Regions from separate parts of the Streptomyces sp. NPDC045956 genome, predicted to be linked through region 1. Evidence: riboswitches for the same ligand, from Rfam matches in the RefSeq annotation. Region 1 holds a riboswitch; the other holds the start of a gene.
The links. A riboswitch is a leader RNA that binds a small molecule or an ion and turns the genes downstream of it on or off. The one in region 1 is predicted to bind S-adenosylmethionine.
Positions count from the first base shown of each region.

Region 2: another riboswitch for S-adenosylmethionine. It lies ahead of AC07FV_RS03905 (aminotransferase class V-fold PLP-dependent enzyme); the one in region 1 lies ahead of thrC (threonine synthase).

Region 1 is NZ_JBWKKZ010000011.1:146,985-150,384, reverse strand. Features, by position in the region: gene AC07FV_RS27015 (MoaD/ThiS family protein) at 334-609, opposite strand; gene thrC (threonine synthase) at 606-1,907, opposite strand; SAM riboswitch class I at 1,925-2,072, opposite strand; gene AC07FV_RS27005 (glucosyl-3-phosphoglycerate synthase) at 2,211-3,155, shown strand; gene AC07FV_RS27000 (alpha,alpha-trehalose-phosphate synthase (UDP-forming)) at 3,230-3,400, shown strand, end outside.
Region 2 is NZ_JBWKKZ010000001.1:887,323-890,722, reverse strand. Features, by position in the region: gene AC07FV_RS03910 (glycerate kinase) at 1-579, shown strand, start outside; gene AC07FV_RS03905 (aminotransferase class V-fold PLP-dependent enzyme) at 516-1,886, opposite strand; SAM riboswitch class IV at 2,031-2,147, opposite strand; gene trpD (anthranilate phosphoribosyltransferase) at 2,227-3,291, opposite strand.

The DNA of each region.
Region 1 (3,400 bases):
GCTGAATGTATCTGTCCAACTGCCGTCTGCAACAGGTCAATCGGACGAGAAATCCGGACGCACCCGGTCCGCAATGTGGCGAGAATTCGCCTGAATTCGGGTCAAGTCGGGGCACGCAAAGGGCACAAAAGCCGCGAAATACGCCCACACTTTGGCTACATCTTGTCGGGCGCCGGGCAGGAATTCGAGATTCCCGATCTTTCGATCGGGAGCGCGTTCCCCAACCCTACCGCGCTCAATCCCATGGAATTGCCCCCTCCGCTTCTCTCACGGAGGGGGCAATTCGATGAACGCTGCGTCACCTCAATTACCGATGGTAACGGCGGGGGCGGGTCAGCCGCCGGCGACCGCCGGGATGATGGAGACGCCCGCGCCGTCGGGGGTGGCGGTCTCCAGGCCCTGCTCGAAGCGGACGTCGTCGTCGTTGACGTAGACGTTGACGAAGCGGCGCAGCTTGCCCTGGTCGTCCAGGACGCGGGCGGCGATGCCCGTGTGGTTCTTCTCCAGGTCGGCGATGACCTCACCGAGGTTCGTACCGTCGGCGGCGACCTCGGCCTTTCCACCGGTGTAGGTGCGCAGGATGGTGGGGATGCGAACGGTCACGCTCATGCGAGGCCAGCCTCTCGGAAGGAGTCCAGGTTCGGGCGGATGGTGGTGGTGAGTCCGGTGCCGGCCACCGCGTCCAGCGTCTTCAGGCCGTCGCCGGTGTTGAGGACGACGGTGGTGAGCGACGGGTCCAGGACGCCGTCCTCGATCAGCTTCCTGGTGACGCCGACCGTCACGCCGCCCGCCGTCTCCGCGAAGATGCCCTCGGTGCGGGCGAGCAGCTTGATGGCGTCGACGACCTGCTCGTCCGTCACGTCCTCGACGGCACCGCCGGTGCGGCGCGCGATGTCCAGCACGTACGGCCCGTCGGCCGGGTTGCCGATCGCGAGGGACTTGGCGATGGTGTCCGGCTTCTGCGGGCGTACGACGTCGTGGCCGGCCTTGTAGGCGGTGGACACCGGCGAGCAGCCGGCGGCCTGGGCACCGAAGATCCTGTACGGCCGGTCCTCGACGAGACCGAGCCTGATCAGCTCCTGGAGACCCTTGTCGATCTTCGTGAGCTGGGAGCCGGAGGCGATCGGGACCACGAGCTGGTCGGGCAGCCGCCAGCCGAGCTGCTCGCAGATCTCGTACGCCAGCGTCTTGGAGCCCTCGGCGTAGTACGGCCGCAGGTTGACGTTGACGAAGCCCCAGCCCTCGCCCGCCGGGTCGCCGATCAGCTCGGAGCAGAAGCGGTTCACGTCGTCGTAGTTGCCCTCGATGCCGACGAGCTCTCCGCCGTAGACGGCGGCCATGACGACCTTGCCCTGCTCCAGGTCGTGCGGGATGAACACGCAGGACCGGAAGCCGGCGCGGGCGGCGGCGGCGCCGACGGCACCCGCGAGGTTGCCGGTGGAGGAGCAGGAGAGGGTGGTGAAGCCGAAGGCGCGGGCGGCCTCGATGGCCTGGGCGACGACGCGGTCCTTGAAGGAGTGCGTCGGGTTGCCGGAGTCGTCCTTGACGTAGAGACCGCCGGTGACGCCCAGCTCGCGGGCGAGGTTGTCGGCCTTGACGAGCTTGGTCCAGCCCGGGTTGATGTTCGGCTTGTCGGCCACGTCGGCGGGGACGGGCAGCAGCGGGGCGTAACGCCAGATGTTCGCGGGGCCCGCCTCGATGCGCTTCCGCAGCTCCTCGGTGTCGTAGGCCGAGAAGTCGTAGGCGATCTCCAGCGGGCCGAAACACTCCTCGCAGGCGAAGACCGGGCCGAGCGGCACGCGGTGGCCGCACTCGCGACAGGAGAGCGCCGCGGCGGGGCCCAGATCGACGGAGCCGGCGGGGGCGGCGGAGGGGGTGGTGGTGCTTTCGGCGGTCTGCACAGCCATGGAGGCGAGGCCCTTTCTCCTCATCTTCCTCACGACGCATCTCGCCGCGAGACGGATTTGGCACCTTCCCTAGCCGGGAGCCTCGCCACGTCTGCGTGACAAGAACCGACTGGAGGGTTGCCGGGGCTTCAACGGGCCGTATCCCTCTGCCCCTCTGGATGAGCGGTATTCGATTGTTGTGCGGTGCGCGCGGCGACCCCGGCATGCGGTGGCCCCACGCGTTGTTCAAGACTGTAACCGAAGGCCAGGGCGGTTGAGACAGTCGTCCGTACCGCGAGATGGATCACAGAGGAGCCACCGACCGTGCTGGAAGAAGTCGAGCGCTGGCTGGGCGCACGCTCCTGGTCCGTGACGGACCGGCCCCGCCGGCAGCTGCTGACCGCCAAGCACACCACCGGACAGACGGTGAGCGTGGTGCTCCCCGCCCTGGACGAGGAGGCGACGGTCGGCGACATCGTCACGACGATCCGCCGGGAGCTGATGGGGCGGGACCCGCTCGTCGACGAGGTCGTGGTCGTGGACTCCGGGTCGCGCGACCGCACGTCGGCGGTGGCCGCGGCGGCGGGCGCCCGGGTCGTGCACCGCGACGCGATCCTCCCCCGCATCCCGGCCGTCCCCGGCAAGGGCGAGGTGCTGTGGCGCTCGCTGCTGGTCACCAGGGGCGACCTCGTCTGCTTCGTCGACGCCGACCTGCGGGAGTTCTCGGCCGACTTCGTCTCCGGGATCGTGGGCCCGCTGCTCACCGACCCGGACGTGCACCTCGTCAAGGCCATGTACGACCGTCCGCTCGGCGCGGCTCCCGGGCAGGGCGGCCGGGTCACCGAGCTGATGGCCCGCCCGCTGCTCAACATGCACTGGCCGCGGCTGGCCGGCTTCGTGCAGCCGCTGGGCGGCGAGTACGCGGCCCGCCGCTCGCTGCTCGAACGGCTGCCCTTCCCCGTCGGGTACGGCGTCGAGCTGGGCATGCTGGTCGACGCCCTGCACCTGGTGGGCCTGGACGGCCTGGCGCAGGTCGACGTCGGGGTCCGCCTCCACCGCCACCAGGACGGCCAGGCCCTGGGCCGGATGTCCGCCGCGATCTACCGCACCGCCCAGCTCCGGCTGGCCCGCGGCCACCTGGTCCGGCCGGCCCTCACCCAGTTCGAGCGGGGCCCCGCCGGTTTCGAGCCGCGCACGTACACCGTGGACACGGAGGAACGGCCCCCCATGACGGAGATCGCGGAGTACGCGGCCCGGAGGGTGGCGTGAATCTCGGCCGCACGCGCGCCGAAGGGCCGGCGGACCACGTTTGAGGGTTCGGGGGCCGGGCTAGGTTGAGGCGTATGGCTTCAAGGTTCGGTGCTGCTCAGGTGCTGGTCGCCTCCAATCGGGGGCCCGTCTCGTACGAGGTGCGTGAGGACGGTTCGCTGCACGCCAGACGCGGGGGTGGCGGGCTGGTCTCGGGACTGTCGGCCATCGGGCCCGACGCGGGGGCGCTGTGGGTGTGCTCCGCG
Region 2 (3,400 bases), on a different contig from region 1:
GCGACGCCCGCGCAGGTGGAGCAGTTGTCGGCCGGACTGGAGAACTGGGCGCGTGTCCTCACCCGCGACCTCGGTGTCACCGGCACCGACCTGCGCACCGGCCCCGGCACCGGCGCCTCCGGCGGGCTGGGCGCGGGGCTGGCCGCCGTCGGCGCCCGGCTGCTGCCCCGCTTCGAGGTGCTGCTGGACCACGTCGACCTGGACGCCCGCCTCGCCCGCGCCGACCTGGTGCTCACCGCCGAGGGCGCCCTGGACCACCAGACACCGCGCGGCAAGGTCCCCGCGGAGGTGGCCCGGCGTGCCAAGCTCTCCGGCCGTCCCGTCCTCGCCCTGGCCGGCACGCTCGGCGAGGGCGCCCACGAGGTGCCGGGGGTGGACGCCTGCCACGGGATCATGCCGGCCCCGATGGCGCTGGCCGACGCACTGCTGCGCGCCGCCGAACTCCTCACGGACGCCACGGAGCGGGCGCTGCGGATGATCCTGCTGGGGTCGCGGCTGCCGGCGGGCCGGACCGCTCAGGCCGCCGGCACCTCGGCGGAGGTGGTGTCGGGGACGCACCGCCCGTCCTCGGTGCGGTAGTTCCAGCGGGCGCCGTCGCTCACCAGCTCCTTGACGGCGTTCACGAAGCGCTCGACGTGCTCGTCCGGCGTGCCCGCGCCGAAGCTCACCCGGATGGCGTTGAGGGACTTCTCCCCGGGCGCGGCTTCCGGGGCACCGCACTCGCCCTGCGTCTGCGGGTCGCTGCCCAGCAGGGTGCGGACCAGGGGGTGGGCGCAGAACAGGCCGTCGCGCACGCCGATGCCGTACTCGGCGGAGAGCGCGGCGGCGAAGTGCGAGCTGTTCCACCCCTCGACGACGAAGGAGAGCACGCCGACCCGGGGCGCGTCGTCGCCGAAGAGGGACAGCACACGCACCTGGGGCACCTCGGCGAGGCCCTCGCGCACCTTGCCCAGGAGGTACTGCTCGCGGGCGACCAGCGTGTCGAACCCGGCCTCCTCCAGCGCCTTGCAGGCGGCGGCGACGGCGTAGGCGCCGATGACGTTGGGCGACCCGGCCTCGTGGCGGGCGGCGCTGTCGTGCCACTGGACGTCCACGCCGCCGTCGGCGCGCCGGGAGACGCTGCGGCTGGCGCCGCCGCCGGCCAGGTACGGCTCGGCCTCGCGCAGCCAGTCGGCACGCCCCGCCAGCACGCCGGTGCCGAAGGGGGCGTACAGCTTGTGCCCGGAGAAGGCGACCCAGTCGACGTCGAGGTCGGCCACCGAGACGGGGTGGTGCGGGGCGAGCTGGGCGGCGTCCAGCACGATCCGGGCGCCGTGCGCGTGGGCGGCGGCGGCCAGTTCACGCACCGGCCACAGCTCGCCGGTGACGTTGGAGGCGCCGGTGACGCAGACCAGGGCGGGCCCGTACGGCTCGCGGGCGGCGAGGGCGCGCTCCAGGGTCTCGACGGCCTCGGCCGGGGTGCGCGGGGCGTCGAGGTACGTCACGTCCGCGTCCCTCCAGGGCAGCAGCGAGGCGTGGTGCTCGGTCTCGAAGACGAAGACCCGGCAGCCGGCCGGCAGCGCGGCGGCGAGCAGGTTGAGGGAGTCGGTGGTGGACCGGGTGAAGACGACCTGGTCGGTGTCCCGGCAGCCGAGGAAGCCGGCGACGGTCGCGCGGGCGTTCTCGAACAGGTCGGTCGAGAGCTGCGACAGGTACCCGGCGCCCCGGTGCACGCTGCCGTAGTACGGGGCGTAGGCCGCCACGTCGTCCCAGACCCGCTGGAGCGCGGGGGCGCTGGCGGCGTAGTCGAGCGCGGCGTAGGTGACCTCACCGCCGGTGACGAGCGGAACGGTGACGTCCCGGCCCAGCACGGGCAGCGGGGTGGCGACAGCGGTGGGTACGGACATGGCGGACTCCCGTGAGGGCCGGCGCGGTCGGACGCGCTGCGAAGAAGAAGGTGAGTGTGCGGAGGCGGGGCTCTGCGGCCCTATCGCATTCGCTGGTTCACGGGAGACTCCCTCGGACGACCCAGGACCCCTGGTTCCGCGAGGGGTCCGCGCTTGCCGAGGACCTTGCTGTCCACGGCCCGGTCTTCACCCGGGGCACCCCGCCACGGACGGAGGGTTGCCGGACAGTCGGCCGGGGCCTCATGACTGTCACTCATGACCTGTCGAAAAACCTAGGGGAAGTGATCGGCGCCCCGCAACCCGAGTCCGGATCGCGGGACGCACGTCACACCGTAGGCGGCTACGCGTTGCTCGCGGCCACCCAGCGCTCCAGCGCGCGGCGTGCGGCACCGGAGTCGATCGCCTCGGCGGCCCGGTCCATGCCGGCCCGGATCCGCGCGGTCAGCGGTGCGTCACCCGGCTCCAGGGCCACCAGGGCCGCCGCCGAGTTCAGCAGGACCGCGTCCCGCACCGGGCCCGTCTCGCCGTTCAGCAGGCGGCGGGCGACGTCGGCGTTGTAGGAGGCGTCGGCGCCGCGCAGCGCCTCGACCGGCACCAGGTCGAGGCCGACGTCGCGCGGGTCGAAGGTCTCCTCGCTCACCCGGCCGTCCCGCACGACCCAGACCCGGGAGGTGGCGGTGGTGGTCAGCTCGTCGAGGCCGTCGTCGCCGCGGAAGACCAGGGACGAGTGGCCGCGTTCGGCGAAGACGCCGGCGATGATCGGCGCCATCCGGGCGTGGGCCACCCCGATCGCCTGGGACGTGACCCGGGCGGGGTTGGTCAGCGGGCCCAGGAAGTTGAACACCGTGCGGATGCCCAGCTGGCCGCGGGCCGCCGCCACGTGGCGCAGGGCGGGGTGGAACTTCACGGCGAAGCAGAAGGTGATGCCGGCCTCCTCGGCGACCTCCGCCACCCGCTTCGGCGTCAGCTCCAGGTTCACCCCGAGCTTCTCCAGGACGTCGGAGGCGCCGGACGCCGAGGAGGCCGCCCGGTTGCCGTGCTTGACGACCTTCGCGCCCGTGCCTGCCACGACGATCGCCGACATGGTGGAGATGTTGACCGTCTTGGCGCCGTCGCCGCCGGTGCCGACGATGTCGACCGTCTCGCCCGGCACCTCGATCACGTTGGCGTGGGCGTACATGGTGCGGACCAGGCCGGAGATCTCCTCGACGGTCTCGCCCTTGGACCTGAGGGCCACCGCGAAGCCGGCGATCTGCGCGTCGGTCGCCTCGCCCCGCATGATCACGTCCAGCGCCCAGGCGGTGTCGTCCGCGGACAGGTCCTGGCCGTCAAGCAGCCCGTTCAGCAGGGCGGGCCAGGAGCGGCCCGCCGCGTTGTCGCCTCCAGCGGGGGTCACAGCGCTCATGAGCCGCTCCTGTGTCGTGTGTACTGCGGAAAGGAAGTGCCCTCCCACCCTATCCAGCCCCGGGCACGGCGAAGGGCCCCGTCCGCGGAACGGACGGGGCCCTTCGACC